DNA from 2 places in the Rhodobacter lacus genome. Region 2 is predicted to be linked to the other one. Evidence: riboswitches for the same ligand, from Rfam matches in the RefSeq annotation. Region 2 holds a riboswitch; the other holds the start of a gene.
The links. Region 2 has a riboswitch for thiamine pyrophosphate ahead of ACFSM0_RS03510 (NUDIX hydrolase). Riboswitches for the same ligand answer to the same signal wherever they lie in the genome.
Positions count from the first base shown of each region.

Region 1: another riboswitch for thiamine pyrophosphate. It lies ahead of ACFSM0_RS04635 (thiamine ABC transporter substrate-binding protein); the one in region 2 lies ahead of ACFSM0_RS03510 (NUDIX hydrolase).

Region 1 is NZ_JBHUIX010000004.1:237,343-243,116, forward strand. Features, by position in the region: gene ACFSM0_RS04600 (hypothetical protein) at 1-105, shown strand, start outside; gene ACFSM0_RS04605 (helix-turn-helix domain-containing protein) at 120-461, shown strand; gene ACFSM0_RS04610 (helix-turn-helix domain-containing protein) at 1,981-2,427, shown strand; gene ACFSM0_RS04615 (hypothetical protein) at 2,424-2,591, shown strand; gene ACFSM0_RS04620 (helix-turn-helix transcriptional regulator) at 2,659-2,976, opposite strand; tRNA gene ACFSM0_RS04625 (tRNA-Phe) at 3,098-3,173, opposite strand; gene ACFSM0_RS04630 (c-type cytochrome) at 3,498-3,911, opposite strand; TPP riboswitch at 4,016-4,115, shown strand; gene ACFSM0_RS04635 (thiamine ABC transporter substrate-binding protein) at 4,151-5,140, shown strand; gene ACFSM0_RS04640 (ABC transporter permease family protein) at 5,116-5,774, shown strand, end outside.
Region 2 is NZ_JBHUIX010000004.1:10,736-16,509, forward strand. Features, by position in the region: gene ACFSM0_RS03490 (sugar ABC transporter ATP-binding protein) at 1-615, opposite strand, end outside; gene ACFSM0_RS03495 (sugar ABC transporter substrate-binding protein) at 681-1,730, opposite strand; gene ACFSM0_RS03500 (sugar phosphate isomerase/epimerase family protein) at 1,770-2,765, opposite strand; gene ACFSM0_RS03505 (hypothetical protein) at 3,092-3,475, opposite strand; TPP riboswitch at 3,672-3,787, shown strand; gene ACFSM0_RS03510 (NUDIX hydrolase) at 3,823-4,272, shown strand; gene thiD (bifunctional hydroxymethylpyrimidine kinase/phosphomethylpyrimidine kinase) at 4,269-5,075, shown strand; gene thiE (thiamine phosphate synthase) at 5,064-5,714, opposite strand; gene thiM (hydroxyethylthiazole kinase) at 5,711-5,774, opposite strand, start outside.

The DNA.
Region 1 (5,774 bases), 230 kb from region 2:
AAGATCAGTCCCGCAGACTTGTTGTTTCCTGCTCTCGCTGCGGCTGCGCTGATGGGGGTCTCCGCTGCGGTGACGGCTGCGCTGATGAAAACCTTCGGAGCATGAGCCCGGAGGTCAAGGTGTCGATCGGCGAGCCCGACACCAACATCGTCGTTCCGCTGCCGGCTTCGGCAGTCGCGATGTTTCATGCCGTGCTCGAAGCGATGGCGAACCGCACCCCGATCTCGCTCATTCCGCATGACGCGGAGCTTTCGACGCAGCAAGCTGCCGATTTCCTCAACGTGTCGCATCCGTTTCTCGTGCGTCAGCTTGATGCTGGCGCGCTTCCCTACCGCAAGGTCGGCGCGCATCGTCGCGTTCGTTTCGCCGATCTCGTGACGTATGAGCGCGACTGCCGACATGCGCAGGCAAAGGCCCTCGCCGATCTGCACGACGAAGAGCGCCGCCTCGGTCTCGAATGATTTCGACCTTCACCGCCTATCGCGACAGCCTCGCTACGGCTGGCGTTCCAGGTTTTCGCGAACCTAATCGAACCCTGCGAGGTGCTGCTGCCCGAGTGAGCGCCCTGCCACAGTGGAGGGTTCGGGCGCGGACTGGCGGCACAAACGAGCGCGCCGAGCCCGTCAAAGCTCCGCTCCTTCGTTTCGCAAACCACCACCATCGACCGCAGATCGACGCCCGGCACATCACCAGTCTCTCTGGCGCGCACGCTGAGTCGCATCCATGATCGCGCGCATGGTCGTGGTGCACCCGCGCAAGATCGCAGCCTGTGACCGCCCCGCGCGCATTTCCACTCGAACCAGGGAAAAGCTGTCCTTCGCCGCGCTGTCTATTTAGCTGAATAGCTGTTTGGCTGATGAGCTAAAGTCATATTACCACGCGCGGCGCAGGAAACGCGTGCCTGACCACCCACTCCAGATCGAAATCCGCGATCCTGCGATCGTCGGTGAGCATGGCGGCGCGAGGCCAATTTTCGGGAATTTCGTTCCGGTCGGTGTGGATTTCGTTTTGGGATGAGCCGTCCTTAAGTCCGCGCTTTGGTCTGGAAAATGGTTTTTCCGAGTTTTTGTCAACCGCGGCTTCGAAAAGCCCTTATTTTATTGGATTTCAGTGTTGACAAAAGATCCGCAAGGTTGACAAAAACAGTCTTTTTGACGGATTTTGTCAACCAAGATGTTATGCTTTGTCAACTTTGGGGCGATTTTGTCAACCAAAAGGCAACCTTTTGTCAACCGGAATGCAACCCTTTTGTCAACCGGACTGAGGCTGTCCACTTGTAGATCGTCCCAACGCAAGGCAGGCATCGACCGATGCCGCTCTCTTCGATCCGCACCCGCGCCATCACCGCTCTGAGCACGGCCTATTTTGCGAAACATTCTGAGATCAGGCTCGACGAGAAGGGTTACACACCCGATTGGCGCGACAACCTGCGCCGTGCTGGCTCAGGAAACACATTGAAGCTCTGCGCAATCGCTGTCTCGTCGCGATTTGAGCCCATGCATCGCCAGAGCGCCGGAGCGAGTCACTGGCAGACAGACATGAAGCGCTCGCGAGTCCACCCCTAGCTGACACCCACACAGGTGCCATCAGTGACTCGCTGCGTGAGTCTGAGGGGCTATCGCCCCCTCCTGCGCTCGATTTCAATGATCGTTGATATGAGGGCGGGAAATAACCCACACAAGAGGGAATTTGAACGATCGTTGATGTCATCACAACCTCTCCTCCACGCACTCAATCTCCAGTGTCGAAGAGCTTGGGAAAACGATCCGCGCGCGCAGGCTGACGTTTGGCCCGCACTTGGCCAATGTCGCGATGCAAAGTGGTGTGCCACCAATATCGACCGGGAGTGGAGGGTTTGCGCGCCCCGAAGTGGCTGGCACCGGATGCATCCCCATCGCACCGCGCCCCCTTTTCTAGGACTTCGGTTACGATACGCAGCTCCCGTCTTCGCGCGCGCAAGTCCCACCCGACGTGATCAGCGTGCTTGGTTACGCTCGTCTCATCAGCAACAACAGCGAGACGAACAACATGACTAACCCTTTCAAAAGCACCGAAGTCGCGCGCTTCATCGCCGACCGCGTCGAGGCATTAGCGCATCGCAAAACCCAAAACGAGATCGCCGCCGAGGCGGGCTTCCCCAACGCGAACTTCATCTCGATCCTGAAATCAGGCAAAAGCAAGTTACCACTCGACCGGGTGCCCTCGCTGGCAAAAGCGCTCGAGGTCGATCCGGCGTATCTGATGCGGATCTCGCTTGAGCAGTCGGTGGGTGTGACGGCGGCGAAGGCGATCACCGAGATTTTCGGTTCTCCTGTCACCGCGAGCGAGCGCGCCTGGCTCGATGAATTGCGCGACGCGTCGGGAAACAGCGATCCGCGGATCACGGCACGGGGACGGACAACATTGCGCGGGATCTTCGGCAAGTGACCAATCTCTTCATCACGCCACAGGGACCAATGGGACCATGGGACCAGCTCAGCGAAAACGAGAAGGCATGGATCGAGTTCATCCGGGTAATCAGTGCGGGACGTGACCCGGAAATCACTCCGGCGCGGGTGGGTGCGCTGCGTGCGCTGCTCGACGCGGGATGAGGCGTCGGAACGGAAAAGCTCAGCCATTCCCCGGGGGAGGGGCGCAAGCCCCTCACTCACAGAGTGATCATTCGCGACGAGGGATGTTCAGGTGCGTCGCGAAGCACGCTTGCATATTCGCTTCATGTTCGATCAGATCAGACAGTCGCCAGCGCGTAACGCCGGGACCGACTTTCCGTGCTTTCGGAAAGTCGCCGTTTCTTTTCCACCGATAAATCGTGTCAATGGAGACGCCGTAGCGCGCGGCAACTTCATCGACCTTCAGATAGACTTCGTTTGCTAGCGACTGTGAGCTCAATGAGCTTCTCCGGTGCTGCATTCGGTCGCTGGCGGGCTTCATCTCAGATTGCAGAGAACGGTTACGGCCTTCACCCGCCAACCGCATGCACAGAATCCCCACCTTGAAACTTCACACCAAGCGTGCGCGAAATGTAGCCCAGAACGAGGGCGACGCACTAGTGCGATGAAGCACTTCATAGAAAAATACTTTATTTCAGGGAATTAAGTGGTGCCCAGAGCCGGAATCGAACCAGCGACACGCGGATTTTCAATCCGCTGCTCTACCAACTGAGCTATCTGGGCACTCCGCATCTTGGCTCTCGCCAATCCGCTTTTGGTGGGGGGTTAGTAGACGAGGGCGTGAGGGCTGTCCAGAGGGTTTTGTCGATTTTCTGAAGAATTCAGCGGCCTTTGCACAGGACCAAATCACGCAGGGAAAAGACGCCGTCTCCGGTCTCTCTCAGCCCTCGAAACGCGGGCGGCGCGGCGCTCTCCCGCGCGCCCAGTGCCTGCTTTTCACAGTGCCTGCTTTTCACAAAATTACAAAGCCCGGCCTGAACGGCGCCCACCCAAGGCCGCCCATGCCCGCCGCCCCATGCCCCCGGCGCCGCGCCAGGTTGCCCCCGCCTACTGCTGCATCGCCCTGACATATTCCATGAGCCGCACCAGCCGCAGTGGCGTTGGTGTTTCCACGCCGTCGCCGCTGTCGTAAAGCACCGTCGGCCCCTCCAGCATCGGCGCGAAGGGCGGCATGTTCCCCGCTTCGGCCCCGATCAACTCGCCATGCGCCTTGTGGCCGACGATCTTCGACATCACCCGCGCCTCGGGAAAATTCCCGTCATTCATCATTGTCAGATCCGCGAGCGAAACCGGGCGCAGGTGCAGCTCCTGCGCAATCGGGCCGGGCTCCCCGCCCGTGCCATGGCAGCCCGCGCAATAATCCTGATAATCCTGCGCGGCGGGCGGCAAGCCTTGCGCAAGCGGCGCACAGGCCGCGAGCCCGGCCAGCACCAGCGCGAAAACCGTCAGATCAACACGCATCGTCCCCTCCCTTTGCCCCATCTTCGCACCTCCGCCGCCCCCGCGCCGTGATCGAGCGCAAATCACCTTTTCTCTTGCGCGATGGCGCGTTTTGCCTATGGTCCGGTTCCACCTCGGGGTGCCCGAAAGGCTGAGATGCGCTTGCGCGAACCCGTCGAACCTGAACCGGTTAAGACCGGCGGAGGGAAGGTGCCGGCTCTCCCGGACTGACTCCGCTCGTCAAGCCATTGGAGAGAACGATGAAGAAAACTCTGATGCTTGCGGGTTGCCTTGTCGCTGCGAATGCTGCTTTCGCCGCGGACAAACCCGTGCTCACCGTCTACGCGCCCGATTATTTCACCTCCGAATGGGGGCCCGGTCCGGCGATCGAGGCGGGCTTTGAGGCGCAATGTGGCTGCGATCTGCGCTTCGTTGCGGGCGATGTGCTGCCGCGGCTGCTGCTTGAGGGCGCAACGACCGAGGCGGATGTGGCGATCGGGCTCAACACCGATGTCACCGCGCGCGCGCGTGCAAGCGGGCTTTTCGCGCCCCATGGCGAGGATCTTTCCCGCCTTACCATGCCGGTCACATGGGAGGACGAGACCTTCCTGCCGTTTGACTGGTCCGAAGTCGCTTTCGTCTATGATCGCACCAGGCTTGCCAATCCGCCGCAGTCCTTTGCCGAGCTGCTCGACGCCCCCGCCGATGCCTTCAAGATCGCGATTCAGGATCCGCGCGCCTCGACCTCGGGGCTCGCGCTGCTCCTCTGGGTGAAGCATATCTATGGCGACAAGGCGGGCGAGGCTTGGGCGAAGCTTGCCCCCAAGGTGCTCACCGTGACGCAGGACTGGTCGCAAAGCTACGGGCTTTTCACCGATGGCGAGGCCGATATGGTGCTGAGCTTCACCACATCGCCCGCCTATCACCTGATCGCCGAGGGCGATGACACCAAGGCCGCCGCGATCTTCCCCGAGGGGCATTACTTCTATGCCGAACTCGCCGCGCAATTGAAGGGCTCGAAACACCCCGAACTCGCACAAGCCTTCATGGATTACATCCTCTCAGACGCGTTCCAGGGCATGATCGCAACCGCGAACTGGTCTTATCCGGTGATCGAAAAGCCGGGCTTCCTGCCTGAGGGCTTTGCCGCCCTGCCGCGGCCTCAGACCTCCTATTTCTACCCCGAGGCGGAGGCCGAGGCCTTGCGCGGCCCCGCAGTTGAGGAATGGCGCGCGAATTTCGGCAAATGATCCCGGCAGCACTGGCCGCAGCGCTTGTTGCGGCCCTCGTGCTTGCCCCCCTTGGCGCGGTGATCTTTCGCGCCGGGGGGCTGTCGGCACTCACACCCTCCGACCTTGACGCGCTGATCTTCACGCTTTGGCAGGCCGCGCTCTCCGCGGTGCTCAGTTGCGCGCTGGCGATCCCGCTCGCCCGCGCCTTGCACCGCCGCCGCTTTCCGGGGCGCGGCGCCTTCATCGCGCTTTTGGGGGCGCCGTTTTTATTGCCCACCATCGTGGCGGTGATGGGCCTTTTGGCGATCCTCGGCAGGCGCGGCCTTGTGAACGGGGCGCTTGCCGGCCTCGGGCTGCCCGAGATCTCGCTTTACGGGGCGCAGGGCGTTGTTGTCGCCCATATCTTTCTCAACCTGCCCCTGGCGGCGCGGATGCTGCTTCAGGGCTGGCAGGCGATCCCGGGTGAACGGCTCCGGCTCGCGCTCGCGCTCGGTCTGCCCCCCGCCGCGCAGGCGCGCCATCTGGAACGACCGATGCTGCGCGCGGTGCTGCCGGGCGCCTTTCTCGCGATTTTCCTTGTCTGTGTCAGCTCTTTTGCTGTGGCGCTCACCCTTGGCGGCGGCCCTCGCGCCTCGACACTCGAGGTGGCGAT
Region 2 (5,774 bases):
CTCGTCCATCTTGTGCGAGACATAGATGATCGAGACCCCCTTCGCGGCGAGGCCCCGGATCACCTCGGCGAGCCGGTCCACCTCGGCGGGCATCAGGCTCGAAGTGGGCTCGTCCATCGCGATGATGCGGGCATTGGCGCGACGCGCCTTGGCGATCTCGACGATCTGGCGCTGCGCCACGCGCAGGGTCTTGACCGGTGCCGTGACGTCGATGGCAGGGTCGAGGTCGGCCAGGAGGCGCTGCGCCTCGGCCTCCTGCGCGGCATGGTCGATGAAGAGCCCGCCCGCACGGCGCAGCGAGGCGCCCAGAAAGATGTTTTGCGCCACCGTCAGCTCCGGCACCTGCTGAAGCTCCTGATGGATCATCGCAATGCCCTGAGCGGCGGCGTCGCGCGGACTGGCAATGCTGACCGGCTGGCCGTCAATTTCGACGGTGCCAGCGGTGGGCCGCAGAACGCCCGACAGAATGTTCAGAAGGGTTGATTTTCCGGCGCCGTTTTCGCCGACGAGGCCGTGAACCTCGCCGGGCGCGACGGTCAGGTTGACACCATGCAGCACCGCAATGGGCCCGAAGGATTTGTCGATGCCGGAAAGCGAAAGGCGCGGGTGAGTCATGCTCGTCATCCGGAGAAAGGGGGGGGCCCACCGCGGGAGGAGGGATGCGGTGGGCACCGGATGCGTTACTTCGCGGTCAGCGCAGCACGCAGGGCTGTCATGTCGGTGGTGGCGAAGGTTTCGATATTGTCCTTCGTGATCAGAGCCTGCGGCGTGGCGACCACGCGAGGCAGATCCTGACCGGCCATAAGGCGCAACGCCACTTCCATGCCAACTTCACCTGTCAGAATGGGGAAGCTGTCCACCGTCCCGGTCAGATCGCCGGCGCGGATCGCGGCATAGGCATCCGACACCCCATCGGTGCCGAAGACCGCCGTCTGCTCGGCCTTGCCGGCCGCTTTCACGGCCTCGACCACGCCGAGCGCCATGCCATCGTTGTTGGCATAGAAGCCGATCAGGTCAGGGTGCTGTTGCAGAATCGTCGCGGCGGCGTTGAAGGCGAGCTCGCGGCTCCAGTCGGCCGGAACCGAGGCGACAATCTCGAAATTGCCGGCGGCGTTGATGGTTTCGGTGAAGCCCGCGGTGCGTTGACCGGCGGCAAACACGCCCGCCTGCCCCTCGATTACGGCGACCTTGCCGCCCTCGGGATGGTGCTCGATGAACCATTTCGCCACGCGCACGCCATTGTCTTTTTGCACGTTGCCGACGTAATGGGCGACCTGCGGGATCACCGCGTCATTGACGTTGACGACCGGCACGCCTGCCGCGGTGGCGGCCTCCAGCGCGGGAACAAGGTTCGCATCGGTTTGCGGCGAGAAGAGGAGCGCCGAGAACCCCTGAGAGATCAGGTTTTCGGCAATCGAGAGCTGGCCGATCTGGTCACCTTCGGATTGCGCCGCCTGATAGACGAATTCGACGCCATGGGCTTTGGCGAATTGGGCATAGCCTTCGCCGAGCGTGCGCCAGTATTCGTTGGTGAGCGTCTTCGATACGCCGCCGACCTTGGTGCCCGCGGCAGGCTCGGGGAAGGGCCCGAAATCGGTCTCGAGCGCGGACCAGTCCATGCGGTCGGGCTCGCTGTCCGAGTTCAACGGCGCCAGATCCTGCGCTTGCGCCATCCCCAGCGACAGGGCAAACATGCTGACCGCCAGCGCGCCTTTCAAAAAGTGTTGCATGTGGTTCCTCCCAGTTTCAACACGTCGGAAAAAGTTTCGTCAGAGCGCCATCGGGCGCCCCTGCAAGGCAAGTTGCGCCAGTTCGACCGCCACCACCGCATCTTGCTCGGCTTGTGCCTGCGCCAGACGGTTGTCGGCCTCGAGCCGGTCGATGGCGGCGATCATCCGCCCCACGGTGCGGATATTGGCGCCGCATTCGGCCACAGGATCGAGCCCCGAAGCATCGGGGAAAGTGTCGAAATAGATCGCGCCGTCGAAGCCGCCCTTGCGGCAGGCGCGCAGCAGTTCGAGCGTTTCATGCACATGCACCGCGCCCACCATCAGCCCGTCGTCGCGCTTGGCGTAACCGTCGTTCAGATGCAGCCCTAAAAGCCGCGCGCGTCGCATCACATGGGCGGCCGCCAGCGCGGGCTGTTCGTTGGCGTAAAGCGAATGCGCGAAGTCGATGGTCACGCCAAGGTTCTTTGCGCCCACCTCGTCGATCGCCAGCAGCGTGGTGGCGGCATCGGGCAGAAGGGCGAAGCTGCGCGGCTCGTTGGGCTTGTATTCGATCGAGATCAGGCAGTCGGGGTCATGCGCCGCCACTTCCGCGATGCCCGCCACCTCATCGGCCCAAAGCTTCGCGTAATCGCACTGGAAGGCGTAATCCCAGCCATCCTGACCAAGCCAGAGCGTCATCATCGGCGCCCCCATCGCGCGCGCCGCGTCGATGCCACGTTTCGTCAGATCAATGGCGTCGCGGCGCACCGCCGGGTCGGGGTTGGTGAAGGCGCCACGCTTGAAGGCGGGGTTGGTGTAGTAGCGCATCGCCAGCCCGCTGATCGCCAGACCGTTGTCCGCCACCATCGCCGCAATCGCCTTGGTATCGCCCGCCGCGTGGTCGGGATAGTTCAGATCAAGCTCGGTCAGACCCTCGACCGTCGCCGCCCGGGCAATCATCTGCCCGAGTGTCGGCTTGCCGGAAAGCTCGGGCCAGAAGCTGTGCGGCGCGGAAGCGAAGGAATTGATGCGCGTGGCGAAGCGGGTACCGAACATATGAGTCTCCTTTGCTTCACGATTTATCATAAAGTCGTAAAGTTGCAAGGGGAAGCGAACGTCCCGTCCGATAACGGTGCTTTCGCACCCGTTCGCTCTGAACCATCGGGACGCGGAGCCGTTGATTTCTGAGATGGCCCAGGTGGCTGAGAAACCCTGTGCATCAGCGACATTCGGCCCAAGGCTTTTCTGCGCCAGCCATAAACGACCACTTCGGGCAGTCCGCGCGGCGGTGTAGCCCCCCCCGACCAGCCGCAACGGGCCGGGTGTGAAGATAGCGCGAGGCGAGTTGTCCCGGTAAGCGCTGAGGATGACCGCCGTGGAGATCAAGGCCCTCCGGCGTCCCCGGCGCCAAAACCAAACAGATCGCCGCGTCGGTCTTGGCGCCCTTCGGCTTGCATCCCCTCTTCGGGCGCCAGGCGAGATACCGTCTTTTCGGCGAGAGCCGGCGTCCGTCCCCCCTCGGCAGCATCCGGGGCGGTGGCGTCCAGCGCAAGCAGGGCGGCGAGCGCGGCCGCACACGCCGGGTCGGCACGCAATCGACGAGCACAGAGCGCAGGCGACACGCTGCGACACGCGCCGTGCCCGATTTGTGATGCCTTGCCGGATTTGATACCAGTCGTGCGCATCGACGCCGAGGGCGGGTGTCGTTTTGGCATGCGGATCGGGAGGCCGTTGGCCGCCCGCCGAAAGTGCGCGTCGATTTCCATTTCCGCGCCTGTCCGAACGGCCCTTCTGACCTGTCTGAGCAGACACCGCGCTCGGCATCCCGGGCACGGAGACTGTGGGATAAGTCTCTCCGGGAAAGGGGAAAACTCGCATATCACCTGATTTGGGCAACAAAGCCGCAGTGCCCCGCCAATGCACGACCGATCCATTGAACGGCACACTCATTCTGATAAGATGCGTGATACCGAGGGGTGTCCCGACAAGGGGCTGAGATATCGCTCGCAGATGCAGCGCGGTGACCCTTTGAACCTGATCCGGATCATGCCGGCGAAGGGACAGGATCGCACGGCTCTCTTGCCCTTGCCGGCCTCAGCTATACGAGGCCAAATTGCCATCTCCATCGACAGAACCCCGCCCGATTTCGGCGACGATCGCCGTCGTCCTGCGCGAACACCAGGTGCTTCTCGTGCGCCGCGCCCATGCGCCCGACGCAGGATGGTGGGGGTTTCCGGGCGGAAAAATAAACCATGGCGAGACCCTGTTCGAGGCCGCAACCCGAGAACTGGAGGAAGAAACCGGCGTTTCCGCCGCGCCGCTGCGCGTGTTCACCGCCGTCGATGCGTTTGACCATGACGCCAGCGGCGCGCTGCGGCGCCATTTCATCCTGATCGCGGTGCTGTTTCGATGGACGGCGGGAGAGCCGGTTGCGGGGGATGACGCGCTCGAGGCGCGGTGGTTCGATCTCGCCGCCCTGCACGAGAGCGGCCTCGCGCTGAGCCGCGATGTGGCCGAGCTCGCAGAGCAGGCGGCGGCCCTGATGGCGGAGGTTGCGCCATGATCGCCAATGTCCTGACGATCGCCGGCACCGATCCCTCGGGGGGCGCGGGGATTCAGGCCGATATCAAGGCCATCTCCGCGCTTGGCGCCTATGCCTGTTCCGTCGTCAGCGCCGTGGTCGCCCAGAACACCTGCGGTGTCCGGTCCTTCCAGGCGCTCGCGCCCGAACTCGTCGCCGACCAGATCGACGCGGTGCTGGAAGACGTGCGCATCGACGCCGTGAAGATCGGCATGATCGCCAATGCGGGCATCGCCGAGGCCGTGGCCGACCGTCTGCGCCATCACGGCGCGCGTAACATTGTGCTCGACCCGGTCATGGTTGCCAAAAGCGGCCATGCCTTGCTGGACCCGGAGGCGGTCTTCGCGTTACGCGAACGGCTTGTGCCGCTGGCCGCAGTCATCACGCCGAACCTGCCCGAAGCCGCCGTTTTGTTGAACCGCCCCGACGACTGGAGCCTGGACGCGATGAAGGCCGCGCTGCCCGCTCTCCTTGCCCTCGGGTCGGATTACGTGCTGCTCAAGGGCGGGCATCTGGCGGGCGAAGACAGCACCGATCTGCTGGCCGGGCCCGAGGGCACGCAGGCCCTGAGCGCCCCGCGCCTCCGCACCACCTGCGATCATGGCACCGGCTGCACGCTCTCTTCGGCCATTGCGGCGCTTTTGCCGCATCACCCGATGCCCGAGGCGGTGGCCCGCGCGAAGGCCTACCTGCAGGCCGCACTCGCCCAGGGCCACCGGCTTGAGGTTGGGCGGGGCCATGGGCCGGTGCATCATTTCCACGCGCTCTGGGGCTCAGAAGGATAAGGCGTCGATCCTCTCCCTGAGGGCGCGGGCGGCGGCCTCGGGGTCCGGCTGGCCGCAGATCGCCGAGACCACGGCGATGCCTCGCGCCCCCGCCTTGAAGGCCCGCGCCACATGATCTGCCTTCAGCCCGCCAATGGCCACGGCCGGCACCGGGCTCGCCGCGACCTGCGCCGCCAGCCCGTCAAAGCCCACCGGGGGCTTGTGATCGCGCTTCGTCGGCGTGGCAAAGACGGGCCCCGCGCCGATATAGTCGACCAGCGCCGGATCGACCTGCGCGGCCAGCGCGGGCGTCTCGACCGAAAGGCCGAGCACCATCGCCGCGCCGATCCGGTCCCGGGCCTGCGCCACCGCCATATCGCCCTGCCCGATGTGCAGCCCCTCTGCCCCGATCGCGATCGCCGCCTCCACATCGTCATTCACGATCAGGGCAGCGCCCGTCCCGGCCAGCGCGGCCTTCAAGGCGCGCCCCGTCTCGATCATGCGCGCGGTATCGGCTGTCTTGTCGCGCAGCTGCACCAAACGCGCCCCCCCCGCCACGGCGGCGCGGGCCGTGGCAACCATGCCGAGCCCGGCGCAAAGGCCGGGATCGAGCACGAGGTAGAGCGAGAGATCGAGGCTGTGGCCGATGCGGGGCCTCATGCGGGCACCGAGGCGTCGCGGATCACCGCCCCGGCCAGCGCCTCGGGCGTGACCAAGGCC